Regions from separate parts of the Streptomyces sp. NPDC051738 genome, predicted to be linked through region 1. Evidence: riboswitches for the same ligand, from Rfam matches in the RefSeq annotation. Region 1 holds a riboswitch; each other region holds the start of a gene.

The links. Region 1 has a riboswitch for cyclic di-AMP ahead of ACIA8X_RS37705 (LysM peptidoglycan-binding domain-containing M23 family metallopeptidase). Riboswitches for the same ligand answer to the same signal wherever they lie in the genome.
Region 2: another riboswitch for cyclic di-AMP. It lies ahead of ACIA8X_RS28625 (transglycosylase family protein); the one in region 1 lies ahead of ACIA8X_RS37705 (LysM peptidoglycan-binding domain-containing M23 family metallopeptidase).
Region 3: another riboswitch for cyclic di-AMP. It lies ahead of ACIA8X_RS41045 (M23 family metallopeptidase); the one in region 1 lies ahead of ACIA8X_RS37705 (LysM peptidoglycan-binding domain-containing M23 family metallopeptidase).
Region 4: another riboswitch for cyclic di-AMP. It lies ahead of ACIA8X_RS33995 (M23 family metallopeptidase); the one in region 1 lies ahead of ACIA8X_RS37705 (LysM peptidoglycan-binding domain-containing M23 family metallopeptidase).

Annotation. Positions count from the first base shown of each region.
Region 1 covers NZ_JBITCM010000022.1:31,349-36,152, forward strand. Annotated here, with positions in the region: gene ACIA8X_RS37700 (alpha-galactosidase) at 1-1,628, shown strand, start outside; cyclic di-AMP (ydaO/yuaA leader) riboswitch at 1,936-2,093, shown strand; gene ACIA8X_RS37705 (LysM peptidoglycan-binding domain-containing M23 family metallopeptidase) at 2,098-3,060, shown strand; gene ACIA8X_RS37710 (hypothetical protein) at 3,370-4,804, shown strand, end outside.
Region 2 covers NZ_JBITCM010000013.1:106,779-111,582, forward strand. Annotated here, with positions in the region: gene ACIA8X_RS28615 (septum formation initiator family protein) at 1-163, opposite strand, end outside; gene eno (phosphopyruvate hydratase) at 279-1,565, opposite strand; gene ACIA8X_RS28625 (transglycosylase family protein) at 1,910-2,599, opposite strand; cyclic di-AMP (ydaO/yuaA leader) riboswitch at 2,604-2,795, opposite strand; gene ACIA8X_RS28630 (transglycosylase family protein) at 2,991-4,016, opposite strand; gene ACIA8X_RS28635 (cytochrome P450) at 4,184-4,804, opposite strand, start outside.
Region 3 covers NZ_JBITCM010000026.1:109,197-114,000, reverse strand. Annotated here, with positions in the region: gene ACIA8X_RS41055 (PrsW family intramembrane metalloprotease) at 1-1,146, shown strand, start outside; gene ACIA8X_RS41050 (hypothetical protein) at 1,143-1,313, shown strand; gene ACIA8X_RS41045 (M23 family metallopeptidase) at 1,386-2,411, opposite strand; cyclic di-AMP (ydaO/yuaA leader) riboswitch at 2,423-2,580, opposite strand; gene ACIA8X_RS41040 (PP2C family protein-serine/threonine phosphatase) at 2,828-3,919, opposite strand; tRNA gene ACIA8X_RS41035 (tRNA-Met) at 4,051-4,124, opposite strand; gene ACIA8X_RS41030 (dihydrofolate reductase family protein) at 4,205-4,804, opposite strand, start outside.
Region 4 covers NZ_JBITCM010000017.1:160,894-165,697, forward strand. Annotated here, with positions in the region: gene ACIA8X_RS33985 (HPr family phosphocarrier protein) at 1-221, shown strand, start outside; gene ACIA8X_RS33990 (GntR family transcriptional regulator) at 401-1,096, opposite strand; gene ACIA8X_RS33995 (M23 family metallopeptidase) at 1,292-2,077, opposite strand; cyclic di-AMP (ydaO/yuaA leader) riboswitch at 2,091-2,254, opposite strand; gene ACIA8X_RS34000 (M16 family metallopeptidase) at 2,467-3,855, opposite strand; gene ACIA8X_RS34005 (M16 family metallopeptidase) at 3,852-4,804, opposite strand, start outside.

The DNA of each region.
Region 1 (4,804 bases):
CCACCTGGACCCTGCCCGACCGCGAGGACTGGCGGCTGTCCCAGCTGCACGGACGCTGGGCCGCGGAGTCCCGCCTGACGCAGTCGCCCCTCACCTACGGTGAGAAGATCATCGGTAGCCGCCGCGGCCACACCGGGCACCCGCTCCTGCCGTGGGTCGCGCTCGACACCGACGCCACCGAGGAGCGCGGTGAGGTGTACGGCTGCGCCCTCGCCTGGTCGGGGTCGTGGCGGATCGCGGTGGCCCAGCTGCCGGACGCGCGCGTGCAGATCACCGGCGGGGTCGGGTACGACGACTCGGGGCTGTTGCGGCTTGCGGCGGGGGAGTCGTTCGTGACGCCGGTCTTCGCCGGGCTGTGGAGCGACGGCGGTTTCGGGGGCGCGAGCCGAGCCTGGCACGCCTACCAGCGCGCCTATGTGATCCCGGACGCCGATCAGGACCGGCCCGTGCTCTTCAACTCCTGGGAGGCGACGGAGTTCGACATCTCCGAGGAGCAGCAGGGCACCCTCGCCCGGCGGGCCGCGGCGATCGGCGTCGAGCTGTTCGTCGTCGACGACGGCTGGTTCGGAGCGCGCACCAGTGACCGCGCCGGGCTCGGCGACTGGACGCCCAACCCGGACCGCTTCCCGTCCGGCCTCAAGCCCCTCGCCGACTACGTGCACGCTCTCGGCATGCAGTTCGGTATCTGGGTCGAGCCGGAAATGGTCAATCCGGACAGCGAGCTGTACCGGGCCCACCCGGACTGGGTGCAGTACCAAGCGGGACGAAGGCGTACGGAATTCCGCAATCAACTCGTACTGAACCTCGCCCGCGACGACGTCCAGGACTATCTCTGGCAGCGGCTGGACGGGCTCCTGTCCAGCGCCCCGATCGACTACGTGAAGTGGGATTTCAACCGTTGTTTCAGCGACGCGGGCTGGCCCGGTGAGCCGTATCCGCAGCGGCTCTGGGTCGACCATGTGCGCGCCTTCTACGCCCTGTTGGACCGGCTGCGGGCCGCCCACCCGGGCGTGGCCTTCGAGTCCTGCTCGGGTGGTGGCGGCCGGATCGACCTGGGCGTGCTGAGCCGCACGGACCAGGTGTGGACTTCCGACAACACCGACCCGCTCGACCGGCTCGCCATCCAGCACGGCTTCAGCCAGATCCATCCGGCGAGGGTCATGGCGGCGTGGGTCACCGACAGCCCGAACAACCAGCTCAACGGCCGGGTCAGCTCCCTCCGGTTCCGGTTCGTGAGCGCCATGGCCGGGGTGCTCGGCGTCGGCGGTGACCTCACACAGTGGACCGAGGACGAGCTCGCCGAGGCGCGGGAATGGGTGGAGCTCTACAAGGAGATCCGGCATCTGGTGCAGCGTGGGGACCTCTATCGGCTGAGGCCCCCGCGGGGCGGGCTGAGCGCGGTGCAGTACGTGCTCGGCGACGAGACGGTCGTGCTCGCCTGGCTCCAGGCGCAGAGCTACGGCGAGGCCGTGCCGGCGCTGCGGCTGCGTGGGCTCGACCCGACGGCATCGTACGAATGCCGTGAAACGGGCAAAGTTCACCGAGGTGCCGTATTGCTGCATCACGGGCTTCACGCCGATGTGCGCGGCGACCTCGATGCGACGGTTATCCGCCTGCGTCGCATCTAGGGTTTCTGTCCGAATTGGCACATTCATTCCAACTCGCTCTGGAGTAAAGGAAGCTGGAGCGGAGTCACGTGAGGAGCGTCATATTCGTGACCGTGCGTCGCCCGTCATGTTCACGTAATCCACATGCTTTTCAAGGGGTTTTGAGTCGGGCGACGTACCCATAATTCACGCAGGGTCACCGGTAATTCCCACAAGGGATCAACAGGAACGCATTCGGGCGGAACCTCTCACTTGTTCCCATGCGTCTTCCTCGCTTACGTTCGCCACCAATCCGGACGGACGCCTAATCCTGCCGCCGACCGGATCCCGCGAAAACTCACCCGTGTACGGCAGGAGCGGGGGACCCACAGGTACAACCGCCTGTTCCGGTCTCCGGAACGGCTTGGGGTCAAGTCGCGTCCCCACGCGACCGGGCATCTCCAGCCCGCACCCGACAGCTCACCTCGCAGGCGCCGGAGAGGAATTCGCCATGCCCGCGAAGGGTAAGCACCGCCGCCCGAAGTCCCTGCGCTTCACCCGCTCCATCGCCGTCGCCGGAACCGGCGGAGCCGCTCTCGCTCTCCCGCTCATCGGGGCCACCGGTGCCCACGCCGCTCCTTTGCAGTCCGTTTCGGAAAAGGCCGTTCAGACTCTGCCGACCACCGGCAAGGAGGTGGCCGAGAAGAAGGCCGCCGAGAAGAAGGGCGCGGACCGGAAGACGGGTACGCGGACGTATTCCGTGAAGGTCGGCGACTACCTTTCGAAGATCGCGAACGAGCAGAACGTCAGCGGTGGCTGGAAGAAGCTCTACGCCGACAACCGTGAGGCCGTCGGCGAGGACCCGTCGCTGATCCACCCCGGTCTGAAGCTCAGCATCGGCGGCAAGAAGGCCGCGACGAGCGCCCCCAAGTCGCCGTCCGCTTCCTCGCCTTCGTCCTCCTCGTCTTCGCCCTCGAAGTCGTCCACGGATGCGTCCGCCTCGAAGTCCTCCGCCTCGACGACGACCAAGGCCGACCAGAGCGCCGACACCGTCGGCACCGCCAGCGGCTTCAGCGCCCCCCTCTCCACGGCCGCCGTCGGCACCGCGTACAAGGTGGCGGGCAGCATGTGGTCCAGCGGCTACCACACCGGCGTCGACTTCTCCGCGGTGACCGGCACCCCGCTGAAGGCGGTCGGCGCGGGCACCGTCGTCTCCGCCGGTTGGGGCGGCGCGTACGGCAACCAGGTCGTCATCCAGCTCGCCGACGGCTACTACGCCCAGTACGCCCACCTTTCCTCGCTCTCCGTCTCGGCCGGTCAGACCGTGACCGCGGGGCAGCAGGTCGGCCTCTCCGGTGCGACCGGCAATGTGACCGGCCCGCACCTGCACTTCGAGATCCGCACCACGCCGGACTACGGCTCGGACGTGGACCCGGTCGCCTACCTCCGCTCCAAGGGCGTCGCCATCGGCTGACCCCGCCGCCGACTGCCTCGCCTGACACGCAACCGAAGGCCGGACCCCGATCCCCGGGTCCGGCCTTCGGTGTTGGCGCGCGGTGTCGGCGATGGGCGCGGCGTCCGGGTGCGCCTGTTCATGATCGCGGCATTGCGATCTTGTGGCAGGCGCGTCCAGGGCGTCGACAGTGAGGGGAGAGCGAGGACAGAGTGGTGTCCGTAGTGCTGCAAGCGCTTTCTGCCGCAACGGCGCGCACGCCGACGACACCGCCGCCGTGGTCGAGGAACTCGCCGACAGGCTGATCGCCCCTCTCGCAAAGGAGCTCCAGTGCACGCCAATCGACGCCGAAGAATCGGCGCCGTCGCCGCGGCGGCCCTGCTCGCCGGGCTGTTCTCCGCGCCCGCCGGTCACGCCGCCGAGCCGCTCCGGACCGTGGAGAACCTCGACCGGGGGCTGGTCGCCGTACCTTCCGGTGAGGGCACCTTCCTCAGCTGGCGCCTGCTCGGCACCGAGTACGCGCGGTACGGCAACGCCGTCGCCTTCCACGTGTACAAGAACGGGCGCCGACTGAACCGAGCGCCGGTCATCAACTCCACGACGTACAAGGACAACACCCGCGGCGTGGGCACGTACACCGTGCGAGCCGTGATCAACGGGCACGAGAGGAAGGTCAGTTCGGCCGCCCTCGACTTCTCGCGGGGCTACGCCGAGATCCCGCTCGCCACCGCCGACGGCTACGTAGTGCAGCACGCCTGGCCCGGCGACCTCGACGGCGACGGACGCTACGAACTCGTCGTGAGCCGCCTCTCCCAGACCCGCGACAAGCCCGACCTGCTGGAGGCGTACACCCTCACCGGTGAGCGGCTGTGGCGCGTGGACCTCGGTCCCGGCTCGTACACACAGGTGGGCGGGAACGGCGCCAACGACCCCGCGCCCGCCGCGATCAGCGGTTCGACGGCGATCGGCGGATACCGCAACGACGACAACGTCACCGTGTACGACCTCGACAGCGACGGGAAGGCCGAGGTGCTGGTGCACACGGCCGACGGGACGACCTTCGCGGACGGGGCCAGGGTCACCGCCTCCTCACCCGCGAACCAGTTCGTCTCGGTGATCGACGGCACGACCGGCACCGAGCGCACCCGGCAGCCCGTCCCCGACGACTTAGTCTCGGACGGCCCCTCCGGCGGCCACTTCGGCATCGCCTACCTCGACGGCCAACACCCGAGCCTGGTCACCAAGTTGGTCACGCGGGTCGGTGCCAAGCGCGGTGTCTTCCGGATCCTCTTCCAGACCTGGGACTTCAACGGCACGGACCTGACCCGCCGTTGGAAGTACGTCGTCCCGTCCGACAGCGGCGCCACCAGTTTCTACCAGATCCGCACCGTCGACGTCGACCAGGACGGCACGGACGAGATCGCCGACGGCAACTACGTCGTGGGCAGCGACGGCGCCCTGCGCTACGTCGTCGACGGCGCCGGACACGGCGACCGCTTCCACATCGCCGACCTCGACCCCGACCGCCCCGGCCTGGAGGGCTTCGCCATCCAGCAGGCCGAGCTGGGTGTCATCCCGCAGTTCCCCTGGTACTACTACGACGCCGACACCGGAGAGCGCCTGGTGACCGGGCGGCATCCGGCGGACTGGGAGAACGACACCGACATCGACGTCGGCCGCGGCAGCACCGGCGACATCGACCCCGACCACCCCGGCTACGAGTACTGGACCTCCACCGCCGACGTCACCGCTCCCGGTGCGGGCG
Region 2 (4,804 bases), on a different contig from region 1:
TCATGGAGCAGAGGACCAGCGCGAGCAGTGCGGCGCGTCCGGTGAGCCGGGAACGCCGGGCCTGCCGCTTGGTCTGGGAGCGGTAGACGCGGGCCGCCGTCTGCTCGCCGAGCAACCGGATCCTGGTCGCGGTGGAGAACCGGTCCCGGTCCTTCACGGCCATGTTCCCCGCCTCCCGTTTCACACGCGTACGTCCCCGCACACGGTACGGGACCGAGTACGGGGACGTACGTATGACTGGCTAAGCCTTACCCAGGTGGGGTCAGCGGGTCAGCGGGTCAGCCCTTGAAGCGCGGGAAGGCCGAGCGGCCGGCGTACACCGCCGCGTCGTCGAGGATCTCCTCGATGCGCAGGAGCTGGTTGTACTTGGCGACGCGGTCCGAGCGGGCCGGGGCGCCGGTCTTGATCTGGCCGCAGTTCACCGCGACGGCGAGGTCGGCGATGGTGACGTCCTCGGTCTCGCCGGAGCGGTGGGACATCATGCACTTGAAGCCGTTGCGCTGGGCCATCTCGACGGCGTCCAGGGTCTCGGTCAGCGAACCGATCTGGTTGACCTTGACGAGCAGGGCGTTGGCGGAGCCCTCCTCGATGCCGCGGGCCAGGCGCTCCGGGTTGGTGACGAACAGGTCGTCGCCGACGATCTGGACCTTGTCGCCCAGCTTGTCGGTGATGACCTTCCAGCCGGCCCAGTCGTCCTCGAACAGCGGGTCCTCGATGGAGACGAGCGGGTAGGCCGCCACGAGCTCCTCGTAGTACTCGGTCATCTCGGCGGCCGAGCGGGACTTGCCCTCGAACTCGTACGAGCCGTCCTTGTAGAACTCGGACGCGGCGACGTCGAGCGCGAGCGCGATCTGCTCGCCGGGGACGTAACCGGCCTGCTTGATGGCCTCGATGATGAGGTCGAGCGCGGCGCGGTTGGACTCCAGGTTCGGGGCGAAGCCGCCCTCGTCGCCGAGGCCGGTGGACAGGCCCTTGGTCTTCAGCACCTTCTTGAGGGTGTGGTAGACCTCGGCGCCCCAGCGCAGCGCCTCGGAGAAGGACTCCGCGCCGATCGGGGCGATCATGAACTCCTGGATGTCCACGTTGGAGTCGGCGTGCGAGCCGCCGTTCAGGATGTTCATCATCGGCACCGGCAGCAGGTGCGCGTTCGGGCCGCCCAGGTAGCGGAAGAGGGGGAGGTCGGACGCCTCGGAGGCGGCGTGGGCGACGGCCAGGGAGACGCCGAGGATGGCGTTGGCGCCGAGCGAGCCCTTGTTGTCGGTGGCGTCCAGGTCGAACATCGCCTGGTCGATCAGGCGCTGCTCGGTGGCGTCGTAGCCGACGAGCTCCGGGCCGATCTGCTCGATGACGGCGAGGACGGCCTTCTCGACACCCTTGCCCAGGTAGCGGTTGGGGTCACCGTCGCGGAGCTCGATGGCCTCGAAGGCGCCCGTCGAGGCGCCGGACGGAACGGCGGCACGACCCGTGCTGCCGTCGTCGAGGCCGACCTCGACCTCGACCGTGGGGTTGCCTCGGGAGTCCAGGATTTCCCGGGCTACGACGACGTCGATGGACGGCACGAGCATCTCCTTCTTGGGATGTGACGTGGGTACGCAGACCCCGGAGGGTGCTGCGAGATGAGCCTAACCGGCTCCGGGCGATCGGCCAGCGGTCGACCGCTCCGTGAACAGAACCGATGGCAAATTGTTTCCGAACGGAACAAAAACCCGGGGTGCCGAGTCCGGGGCGCCGAGTCCGGGGTGCCGAGTCGGGGCACTCGACCCGGGCGCACAAAAAACCCCGCCCCGGTGCGTACGGGGGAACACGCACCGGAGCGGGGAACCCGTGGGGGACGGGGGTGACCCTCACGAGGTCTTCACTATGAGGTCCACGGATGTGAGGGCCCTGTGGTTCAGCTACCGACCCGCTGTTACTTCAGGTGCAGCTGCTGGCCCGGGTAGATCAGGTCGGCGTCCTCGACGATGTCCTTGTTCAGCTTGAACAGCTTCTCCCAGCCGCCCTTGACGTCGTGCTCAGCCGCGATCGTGCTGAGGGTGTCACCCTTGACGACCTTGTACTCGCCGTCACCCTTCTTGACCTTCTCGCCGGTCGGGGTGGTGACGGTCTTGGTCGACTTCTTCTCGGCGGCCGGACGCTCGGCGGAGCGGGAGGCCGACTGCTGCTCGGTGGAGCGCGTGGTGGTCTCGCTGCTCTGCGAGGAGCCGCTCGACGAGCCGTTGTACGCGGCGCTCGACAGGCCGGTGCCGCAGTTCGGCCAGGCACCCTTGCCCTGGCCCGCGAGGACCTTCTCGGCTATCTCGATCTGCTGGGCCTTGGTGGCCTGGTCGGCGGTGGAGGCGTACGCGGTGCCGCCGTACGCGGCCCAGGTGGAGGCGGAGAACTGCAGACCGCCGTAGTAGCCGTTGCCGGTGTTGATCGACCAGTTGCCGCCGGCCTCGCACTGGGCGACGGCGTCCCACTCGGAGGCGGTGGCGGCGGAGGCACTGCCGGCCGCCATCAGCGGAGCGGCGACGGCGGCGGCACCGGTGACGCCGACGACGGCGATGGCACGAGCGGCCTTGGACGGACGACGGTGCTTGCCCTTGCTGGAAAACAGCATGGAAGGATCCCCTCACCGACGCCTGCGAGGTGAGCTGTCGGGTTCGGGCCGGTTGAGTTGCCCGGCCGCGTACCGCTGGTGCTGGCACGCGACTTCACCCCAAGCCGACTCCGGCCGTGCGGCCCCGAAGGGCCTCAACTGCCGGACCCGGCACAAACCTTGGGTCCCCCGCTCCTGCCTACGGCGCTTGACGCGACGACTGTTCCCGTACGGCCGCTGGCAGGATTCGGCGTTGCGGCAGCCGGGGCTCGTGGTGACGAGCGATCACGACCGTAGACGCGCAATTCGCGGAATGACAAAGACGATCAGGGCTTCTGAGATCTATCTCTCACTGCTATCAAAACGGACATTCAGGTGCGAAGCGGGGCGCGAACTCCCGCTGCTTTTCACCCTATTCGGCAGGTACTTCCAGGGTCTGACCGGGGAAGATGTGATTCGCGTCAGCACCGATGTCCTGCTGGTTCGCCTGATACAGCGCACGCCACCCGCCGTCGAGGTCAAGGGAGTCGGCGATGGAGGCGAGAGTGTCGCCTGCGCGGACGGTGTACGAGGCGTGGCGGCCGGACGACTTGGCGGTGCCCTCGGCGGCCTCGCTCTCGTCGGCAGTGGCACCGCGATGGCGCCCCGACCCGGTCGCGGCGTCGGCGGTGTCGACAGCGCCGGTGTCGACGAGGCCCCAGGAGCCCGCCGCCGACTCCGAGTTGTCCTGATTGTCGCTTTCGGGTGTGCCCGCAGGGGAGCCGTCGGGCGACTGCGAGGCCTCTGCGTCGGATGACGTATCGGACTCGGCGGAACTGTCGCCCTTAGTGGAAGAAGAGGGCGAAGATGAAGAATCCCGGGAGGATTCGGACGAATCATCGGCGGAGCCGCTCGACGAGCCGGGGGAATTCGAAGCATTGGAGGAGTCGCCGGACGACCCATTGGACTGCGACGAGCCCGACGAATTGGACGAACCGGATGAATCAAGCAATCCGGAGGATCCCGATACCGCGGACGGCGAGTCCTCGTCGACACCGGTGTCGACGTCGGCCGAGCCGGACTCCTTCGTGAGCCCACTGAGCAGTCCGCAGGTGCGCCAGGCGCCGACACCCTGGTCCGCGAGGATCTTCTGGGCCACGGCGATCTGCTGGGAGCGGCTCGCCAGGTTGGGGCTCGACGCGTAGTCGAGGCCGCCGTACTCGTCCCAGTCCTCCTGGGTCAACTGCAGTCCGCCGTAGCGCCCGTCGCCGTCGTCGGCGGCGCTCCAGGAGCCGCCGCTCTCGCATTCGGCCACCTTGTCCCAGACGTTGCCCTCGGCGGCGCTCGCGCCCGTGGCGGCGAGGAGCGGGATGACGACGGCGGAGCCGGTCACTCCGGCCGCGACGAGAAGAGCCGGAGCCTGACGGGGGCGTCGGTGGCGACCGTTCCCGGAGAGCATGCGGGGACCTTTCGCGAGACAACGGTGACCGCGGCGCGCGAAACCTGGGCGCCGTCGTTGATCCGTGAACGTATAGGCAGACGATCACTTGTCACAAGTTAATGCCGCGTAGATCACGTGAAGATCACAGACTTGAGTGCGTGTCACGTTTGCGGTGGTGGACGAACTCACCTAACAGGGGTGAACTCCACCGGAAGCGTACGCAGTCCGCGCATGATGAGACCGCCGCGCCAGCGCAACTCGGCCGGGTCCACGGCGAGTTGCAGATCCGGGAGGCGGGTGAGGAGGGTGGCCAGGGCGGTCTGGCCCTCCAGACGGGCGAGCGGGGCGCCGAGGCAGTAGTGGATGCCGTGGCCGTAGCCGAGGTGCTGGTTGTCGCGGCGGCCCAGGTCGAGGACGTCAGGGTCGGCGAACCGCTCCGGGTCCCGGTCGGCGGCGGCCAGGACGACGAGGACCGGGTCGCCGGGGGCGATGAGCTGCCCACCAATGCTGAGCGGTTCGGTGGCGAAGCGCCAGGTGGCGAGTTCCACGGGGCCGTCGTAGCGGAGGAGTTCCTCCACACCGGTTTCGAGGAGGGCCGTGTCGTGGGCGGCGAGGGAGGTCTGGAGGCGGGCGCGCTGCTCGGGGTGGGTGAGCAGGGCGTAGGTGCCGTTGCCGATGAGGTTGACCGTCGTCTCGAAGCCGGCGAACAGCAGGATGAAGGCCATCGCGGCGGCCTCGTTCTCGGTGAGGTGCTCACCGTGGTCGGAGGCGCGGATGAGGCCGGAGATGAGGTCCTCGCCGGGGGT
Region 3 (4,804 bases), on a different contig from region 1:
GGCCCCTGGCGCAATCTGCTGTTCTCGTTCGCCTGGGGCGCCTGCGCGGCGGCTCTGATAGCGATCATCGCCAACAGCTTCGCGACCCGATGGATAGCGACGGCGACCGCCGATCCGTCCCACGCGGACACCCTGGGCGCCACCGTCATAGCGCCCGTCGTGGAGGAGACGGCCAAAGCGGCCGCCGTGCTTCTCGTCTTTCTCTTCCGCCGCCGTGACTTCACCGGGATAGTCGACGGCGTAGTCATAGCCGGCGTCACCGCCACCGGTTTCGCCTTCACCGAGAACATCCTCTACCTCGGCACCGCCTTCGGCACCGACCAGCTCGCCGGCGACAGCGGCATCGCCTCGGTCACCGCGGCGACCTTCTTCGTCCGCGTCATCATGTCGCCCTTCGCGCACCCGCTCTTCACCGTCCTCACCGGCATCGGTTTCGGCATCGCCGCCCTGTCGGGCCCGCGACAGCCGGTGCGCCGCGTTCTCCTCCCGCTCCTCGGTCTCCTGCTCGCCATGGGCATGCACGCCCTGTGGAACGGCTCGTCGGCCTTCGGCGAGTTCGGGTTCTTCGCCGTGTACGCCGCCTTCATGGTGCCCGCGTTCGGACTGCTGACCTGGCTGGTGATCTGGACCCGGCAGCGCGAGCTGAGGACCGTGCGCGAGGAGCTGCCCGCGTATGTCGTCGCCGGGTGGCTCACGCCGGTCGAGCCGTTCGCGCTCGGGTCGATGCGGGCACGGCGGGTGGCCCGGCAGTACGCGCGGCAGCGTGGCGGGCGTACGGCGGCCCGGGCGGTGGCGCAGTACGAGGCGTACGCCACGTCGCTGGCCTTCCTGCGGCACCGGGGGCGGCGCGGGCGGGCCGGCGCCGACTTCGTCGTACGGGAACAGGAGCTGTTGCACGAGCTGTGGGGACGCCGGGGGTTCGCGCGACCGGCGCTGGAACACGCGGCCGCCGCGCAGCCTCGGTCTGCGCACCGATACGGGCATGGGTACGGGTACGGGTACGGGGCGCCGGGTCAGTGGCAGGTGTACGGGCAGGGGCACGCCGCCCCGTACGGACCGGCGCAGGGCGCCCCATACGGACCTGCGCAGGGTGCCCCGTACGGTCCGGCGGCGCCGTATCCCGCGTACAACCCGTATCGCACGTGAGGCGGACCGCGAGGACAGTCGTCCTGTGGCTGCTGGCCCTGGCCGCCGTCGCGTTCGCCCTCACTGTCGTCTGGGGCTTCATCCGGCTCGACGACGACCTCGACAACCCCAAGGGCGGTTTCTCGGGCTGGCAGTGCGCGAGCCGGTCCGGCACCTGCGAACCCTGAAAACCTGTGCGACCCGGCCTCCTGTGAGGAAGGCCGGGCCGTCAACGTCCTTGTGCGATCAGGAGATTGCCCTCAGGGCGTGAGCCCCTTGCCGCGCAGCCACGCCAGCGGGTCGATGCCGCTGGTGCTGCCGTCGGGGTGCACCTCAAGGTGGAGGTGGGCGCCGGTGACGTTGCCGGTGGCGCCCACGCGGCCGATGACGTCGCCGGTGTTGACCTTCTGGCCGACGCTCACGCTGATCGAGGACTGGTGGGCGAACCACAGCTCGGTGCCGTCGTCGAGGGTGAGCACGGTCTTGTAGCCGTACGACCCGTCCCAGCCGGCGAACGTGACGGTGCCGGAGTGCACCGCCTTGATCAGCGTGCCGGACGGAGCGGCGAAGTCGAGGCCCGTGTGGTAGCCGGAGGACCAGTAGGCGCCGGCCTGACCGAAGGTCGAGGTGATGGTGTACGAGGAGGTCGGCAGCGTGAACTGCTTGGCCAGCTCGGCGAGGCGCGCGGCCTCGGCCTTCTGGCGGGCCTCCTCCTCGGCCTCGGCCTTCGCGGCGGCGGCCTTGGCCTTGGCCTCCTGCTCCGCCTTGGCGGCCGCTGCGGCGGCCTCCTTCTCGGCGGCGGCGACCGCTGCGGCGGCGGCCTTGCTCTCGACCTGGTCCTGCTGCTGCTCGACCTGGGCGATGATCCGGGCCCGCAGCGCCTCACCGGCGTCGCCGGTGTCCTGCGTGGTCTGCTCGGTCGCGGTGCCCATGGTGCTCAGGGCCGTCCCGGTGTCCTCGGCGGCCGCGGTGGAGTCGTCGGATATCAGGGGCAGGTCGGGCATGGTGATCGCGACCGGCGGCTTGCCGCTCTGCGCGGTGGCCATGCCGCCCGCGCCGACCGCGGCTATGACGCCGACGCCGAGAACCGTGGAGCTGCGCGCGAGTCCCCCGCCGCGCTGCTTGGCGACGCGATGCCTGCCACGTATCGGACGAATGGACTCCGCGGTGGGGTTCCACTCCTCGAAGGGGCCCTCGTCGGTGCGGTAGCTGTCGTAGCCGAAGGTGTTGTCACTGCGCTGACTCGGCACGAACGGGGCTTGCGTAGCAGGCCTGTTGGACGCCACGTGGGCGTGCTCCTTTCCTTCCTTCTCGCCTACCGGGTTAGCTGACGGGTTCGGAGCAGGAAGGTCTCCTACGCGCGTATACCAACCGTGCTTCCACGGCGGAATCCGTGCGATTCACCCCAGGGTGGTGGTTCCCCGGCTCCCTTGCGGGACTCGGCGCGTGCGCACGGAGCCGTCTCTTGTGACGGCTGGGACAACCGCGCTGCGTTATCGAACGTTAATAGACCCGGGGTGTGGATTCCAAGCTGTTCCGCTTGATCATTAACGATTTTCGCCCGGACTTACAGGTCACGAGCGGGCCAAATCGGGCGAGTTGGCCAGGACTCAGGAGTCACACAGGTATTGACGGTATGTCAGTTGTTATGCGGAGGGCGGTCGCCCGATCACCCTTGGTGAGAAGGATCAAGGGGAGTGGGTCACGGTCGTCGCCGTACGGCGATGAGCGCCATGTCGTCCGCCATCCCTCCCCCGGAGTGCCGGCGCACGTCCGCCGCGAGCACGCCGATCCTCTCGGCCGGCTCGCGGCACGCGTTGGCCCGCCCCGCGAGCCCCACCTCGGGGTCGTAGTACCGTCCGCCCTCGTCCCGTGCCTCGCTCATCCCGTCGGTGTACAGCAGCAGCGTGGCCTCGCTCGGGAAGCCGGCGTCCTGGGCCCGGTCGGGCCACGCGCCGAGCTCGCCCATGCCGAGGGGCAGCGCGGGCTCGACGGCATGCAGCGCGCGCACCGCGCCGTCGGCGTACAGCAGCAGGGGCGGCGGATGCCCGCGGTTGACGAGGCGGACGGCGCTGTCGCCGTGCGGCAGTTCGGCGAGCACGACGGTGGTGAACCCCTCGTCGGCCTCGATCCCCTCGCCCCGGGCGCGCTCGCGGGCGGCCAGCGCCCGCTCCAGTCGCTGGGCGACCGCCTCCAGCGTGGCCTCCTGCTCGGCGGCCTCACGAAAGGCCCCGATGACGACGGCGACGGCGCCCACCGCCCCCATGCCCTTGCCGCGCACGTCCCCCACGATGACCCGAACGCCGTGCGGGCTGTCCTGCACGGCGTACAGGTCGCCGCCGATGGAGGCGCCCTCCTGCGCCGCCTCGTACCGCGCCGCGATCTGGAAGCCGCCGATCCGCTGGGCGGGTTCGGGCAGTACGGCGCGCTGGGCCGCCTCGGCGATCTCGCGAGCGGAGGCGAGGCGCTCGTCGCTGCGGCGGACCAGGAGGTTGATGAGAACGGCGAGCACGGAGACGACCACCACGGTGACCAGCTCGGTGATCAGCTCCGCCCGGGGGAGGGCGCCGTGCACGACACGGAGCGCGAGCAGGACGAGGACGGCGGTGATGCCCGTGAGGATCGTGCCGCGCTGCGAGTAGAGCGGGGCGGCGACCAGGGGCGCGGCGGTGAAGAAGGGCGCGCCGGTGAGGCCGGTGGGCGTGACGTAGTCGTACACGCTCCCGGCGCCGATCAACAGGGCCGGGAGCAGCCGGACGAACCGGCGTGCGTACGAGATCCGCCGTTCCTCCACGTGACCAGGGTTGCCGAGGTGGGGGTGGGGAGCGAGCGGGGAGGTCCGACCGGACGAGCGGACGGACACCAGTCACGAGAGAAACACTCAGGGCCGGAACTGACTGATCAGTTCCGGCCCTGAGTCTTCAGTAGCGGGGACAGGATTTGAACCTGCGACCTCTGGGTTATGAGCCCAGCGAGCTACCGAGCTGCTCCACCCCGCGGCGATGACCTAACAGTACCCCATCCGCAGGACCGAAAGCACACGGGTTTCCCCCGACGCCGCTGATGAGAGCCGGATCACTCAGTCCGGCAGGTGGTCGTTCGGTGCCTTCGCCCGGTCCTCGTACTCCGGCAGGACCACGACATCCACGCCCTCCCCCGCCAGTACGCCGCTCCCGTCGGCCCCCGTCACGAACGTGTCCGGCTCCCGCCAGGCCGTCACCACCCGGCGCACCCCGGCCTCCAGGATCAGCCGCGCACACGGCGCGGGCCGGGAGGCGCGGTGGGTGCACGGCTCCAGACTGCTGTACACCGTCGCGGAGGCCAGCCGCGGATCCCCCGGCGCGATCTTCGCGAGCGCCGCCTCCTCCGCGTGCACCACGGGATCGCCGCCCTCCCTGGAGTACCCGCGCGCCAGCTCGGTCCCGTCGGCCGCCACGACCACCGCCCCGACGCTGAACGCCGTCTGTGACGGCGGACACTGTGCCGCCAGGTCGCACGCCAGCGCCAGCCAGTGCCGGTCGGCCGCGGCGGGCAGGCCACCGGTGCCGGGCGCCGTCGGCTCGTAGCGCATCAGCACGACGTCCTCGATGCGCCGCGTCTCCAGCAGGCGCAGCCGCCCGCCCTGATATCCGCCCGGCCCGAACAGCCGGGGCGCATCCGGGTCGCCGACGAACAGCGG
Region 4 (4,804 bases), on a different contig from region 1:
TCTTCGTCCGGGCCGCCACGGCCGCAGGTATCCCGGTGACGATCGCCAAGGCCGACGGCAACCCCGTCAACGCGGCCTCCATGCTGGCTGTTCTGGGCCTGGGTGCCCAGGGCGGCGAGGAGATCGTCCTCGCCTCCGACGCCGAGGGCGCGGACGCCGCCCTCGACCGCCTCGCGAAGCTGGTCGCCGAGGGCCTCGAGGAGCTGCCCGAGACGGTCTGAATGACCTGAGCGGGTCTCCGTAGCAAACGGTGAAGCCGCGTCCGCCTTTCCGGCAGACGCGGCTTCGCTGTTTCCGGACAGGCGCCCACGGAATTCACGGAACGGTGGCAGCGCATCTGAAAAAGGGCAGCGGAAATTCCCCGCCTCCGAATATCTCCTCTTTGTATACGGCGCCGTTGTTAATGCCGCAGGCTCGGCATGTTTACGGGATGTTGCGAATTCCTCACGCGCTCCGCGCGATCACCGCCGGAGCCGAACCGCAGCCGGTGTGCGGAGGTCGCGCGCTCGGTGTGCAGCGCCGTGATCGCGCGGGCGCGTTCACTGTCGCCGCGCGCCACCGCGTCCACGATCGCGCCGTGCTCGGTCCAGGACTCCGCGGGGTTGGCCGACGACTCCACGGCGTACATCCAGGCGATCTTGTGGCGCAGCTGGGTCAGCGTCGAGGTCAGCGCGGGGCTGCCGGAGGCCTGGGCCAGCGTCTCGTGGAACCAGCCGCCCAGGGAGCGCAGATCCTCGCTGTTTCCCCGCCTGGCCCGCTCCTGGCCCAGCCTGACCAGGCCGCGCAGCACCTTCAGATGGGCCTCGGTGCGCCGCTGGGCGGCCCGGGCGGCGCCGAGCGGCTCCAGGAGGGTGCGCATCTCCAGCAGGTCGGCGGCCTCCCGCTCGGTCGGTTCGGCGACGCACGCGCCCGCGTGCCTCCGGGTCACCACGAAGCCCTCCGCCTCCAGGGTGCGCAGGGCCTCCCGCACGGGGACGCGGGAGACGCCGTAGCGGCGCGCGAGGAGTTCCTCGGTGAGCCGGCCGCCACGCTCGTAGACACCGGCGACGATGTCGTCCCGGATCGCCGTGCACACCGAATGCGCCGGAATACGCATGACCGACCTCCGCCTTAATCCCCGTGAAACGTCGACGAATGACGTGTGTTCAGTGACTCTATTGCAACCGGCCGGAATTTCCGACGGCGGGCCGGAATCCATGGATATTTTTTGGACAGCAGGGGTTGCGAAACGCCGAAAGCCCCGGCTCGGGGAGCCGGGGCTTCGGGGAACGGAGTGCGCGTCGGGGAGGCGTCAGAGGTTCACGCCGTGCGAGCGGAGGTAGGAGACGGGGTCGATGTCGGAGCCGTACTCCGCCGTCGTGCGGGCCTCGAAGTGCAGATGAGGTCCGGTGACGTTGCCGGTGGCGCCGGACAGGCCGATCTGCTGGCCCGGGGTGACGGTCTGGCCCACCGAGACGCCGAGGGACGACATGTGGCCGTACTGGGTGTACGTGCCGTCGTTCATCTTGATCACGACCTGGTTGCCGTACGACCCTCCCCAGCCGGCCTCCACGACGGTGCCGGAGCCGACCGCGTGGACGGACGTGCCGCTGGCGGCGTGGAAGTCGACGCCCGTGTGGCTGCCGGAGGACCAGACGGCACCGCCGGCCTTGTAGCCGGTGGAGACGTACGAGCCCGAGATCGGGGCGACGTAGGACAGCAGGCGCTTGCGCTCGGCCTCGCGGGCGGCGCGCTCCTTGGCCTCGCGCTCCTTCTCGGCCTTCTCGGCCGCCTTCTTGCGCGCGGCCTCCTGGGCGGCCTTCTTCAGGGCCGCGGCCTCCTGGGCGGCCTGCTCCTGCGCGGCGGCCTGGGCGTCGATCTGGTCGGCGATCGAGTTGTCGACGCTGATGACGGGGATGAGGCCGGTCTGCTCGGCGGCGGGCTCCGCGGCGAGCGCGGGGGCGGCCAGGGTGCCTATGACGCCGGTGGCGGTGAGAGCGGCGACTCCCGCCGCACGGGCGGTGGAGCGCTCGATCCGGCTGGGACGACGGTGCTTCCCGGTGGGACGGCTCGTCCCGGTGGCGCAGCTGAACGCCATGAAGTGGCTGGTCCTTTCCTTCCTTCTCGCCTACCGGGTTAGCTGACGGGTTCGGAGCAGGAAGGTCTCCTACGGGCCCCCTCGCTCACGCGCGGGCGTCCGATTCACCCCAGGGACTACGGGTGGGTCCCCGGCTCCCCTGGCTCGCGCCGTAGGGGGACTCGGCGATGACTGTCCGGTGCCGCGGGCGCGGCGCACTGCCTGACGGACAGCCCGGAAGACGCTAAGCGGGACGTCTTTCAATCCCCAAACGGATCGCGGCTTTTGTAGCGCATCCCACAGGCCAGACAGGCAACCTCTCCCTCAATTCGGGCATAAGGGAGCCCTGGTGACTCTCCGGTCACCAGGGCCCCTACGCGCGCGCCGTCGGCCGGCGCTGTGTCGGTCCTCTACTCGGCCGACACGACGGTGACTTCACCGATGCCGAGGGCCTCGACGGGCTCCCGGATCTCGGCCGCGTCGCCGACGAGGATCGTCACCAGACGGTCCGCCGGGAAGGCGCTCACCGCCGCGGCGGTGGCCTCGACGGTGCCGGTCGCGGCGAGCTGCTGGTACAGCGTCGCCTGGTAGTCGTCGGGCAGGTGCTGCTCGACCTGGTCGGCCAGCGTGTTCGCCACGGAGGCGGCGGTCTCGTACTTCAGCGGCGCCACCCCGACGAGGTTCTGCACGGCGAAGTCCCGCTCGGCGTCGGTGAGGCCACCGTCTGCGACGCCCCGCAGCACCGTCCAGAGGTCCTGCAGCGCGGGACCGGTGTTCGGGGTGTCGACGGAGCCGCTGATGGCCAGCATCGCCGCGCCCGTGCCGTCCGGGGCCGAGCGCATGACCTGCCCGAACGCGCGCACACCGTAGGTGTAGCCCTTCTCCTCGCGCAGGACCTTGTCCAGGCGTGAGGTGAGGGTGCCGCCGAGGCAGTACGTGCCGAGCACCTGCGCGGGCCACACGCGGTCGTGCCGGTCGGGGCCGATCCGGCCGATCAGCAGCTGCGTCTGGACGGAACCGGGGCGGTCCACGATGACGACGCGGCCGGTGTCGTCCGCCGTCACCGGCGGGACGGGCCGCGGCTCGGCCGGGGAGCCGGTCCAGGCGCCGAGGGTGTCGCCGAGCAGGGCGTCGAGGTCGACTCCGGTGAGGTCGCCGACGACCACCACGGTGGAGGTGGCGGGGCGGACGTGCCGCTCGTAGAAGGCGCGTACGCCCGCGGAGTCGATGCCCGCGACCGTGTCCTCGGTGCCCTGGCGCGGGCGGGACATGCGCGAGGTCGCCGGGAACAGCTCCTTGGAGAGCTCCTTGGCGGCGCGGCGCGAGGGGTTGGCCATCTCGTGCGGGATCTCGTCGAGCCGGTTGCGCACCAGGCGCTCGACCTCGGCATCGTCGAACGCGGGTGCCCTGAGGGCATCGGCGAGCAGGCCGAGCGCCTTGGGCAGGCGGGAGACGGGCACTTCGAGGCTGACCCGGACACCGGGGTGGTCGGCGAACGCGTCGAGGGTGGCGCCGCAGCGCTCCAGCTCGGCGGCGAACTCCTCCGCCGTGTGCTTGTCGGTGCCCTCGGAGAGGGCACGCGCCATGATCGTGGCGATGCCGTCGAGGCCCTTCGGCTCGGCGTCCAGGGGCGTGTCCAGGAGCACCTCGACGGCTACGACCTGCTGGCCGGGGCGGTGGCAGCGCAGGACCGTCAGGCCGTTGTCCAGCTTGCCGCGCTCGGGTGCCGGGAACGCCCAGGGCCGGGCCTCGCCGGCCTGGGGCTGCGGGTGGAACTCCATGCTGGCGAGCTCGGTCACTGCGCCGACTCCTCGTTCTCGTCGGTGGTCTCGGCGTCCTCGGCCTGGGTCGGCTCGTACACGAGCACCGCGCGGTTGTCGGGGCGCAGACGGGCCTTGGCGACCGCCTTGACCTCCTCGGCGGTGACGTCGAGGACACGCTGTACGGCGGTGAACGCAAGCTGCGGGTCGCCGAACAGGACGGCGTACCGGCACAGTTCGTCGGCGCGGCCCGCGACGGTGCCGAGCCGGTCCAGCCACTCGCGCTCCAGCTGGGCCTGCGCGCGCTCCATCTCCTCGGCGGTGGGGCCCTCCGCCGCGAAGCGGGCGAGCTCCTCGTCGACGGCCGCCTCGATCACGGGGACCTCGACGTCGCCGGAGGTCTTCACGTCCAGCCAGCCCAGGGAGGGCGCACCGGCCAGGCGCAGCAGACCGAACCCGGCCGCCACGGCCGTACGGTCGCGGCGTACGAGCCGGTTGTAGAGGCGCGAGGACTCGCCGCCGCCGAGGACCGTCAGCGCGAGGTCGGCCGCGTCGGCGTCGCGCGTGCCGTCCTCCGGGAGCCGGTAGGCGGCCATCATCGCGCGCGCGGGGACGTTCTCCTCGACGACCTCGCGCAGCTGCTCGCCGATGGTCTCGGGCAGCGAGCCGTCGCGCGGCTCGGGCTTGCCGTCGTGGGCCGGGATGGTGCCGAAGTACTTCTCGACCCAGGCGAGCGTCTGCTCCGGGTCGATGTCGCCGACGATCGACAGGACGGCGTTGTTGGGCGCGTAGTAGGTGCGGAAGAACGCGCGGGCGTCCTCCAGGCTGGCCGCGTCCAGGTCAGCCATCGAGCCGATCGGCGTGTGGTGGTACGGGTGTCCGTCGGGGTACGACAGCGCGGTCAGCTTCTCGAAGGCGGTGCCGTACGGGACGTTGTCGTAGCGCTGGCGGCGCTCGTTCTTGACGACGTCCCGCTGGTTCTCCAGGC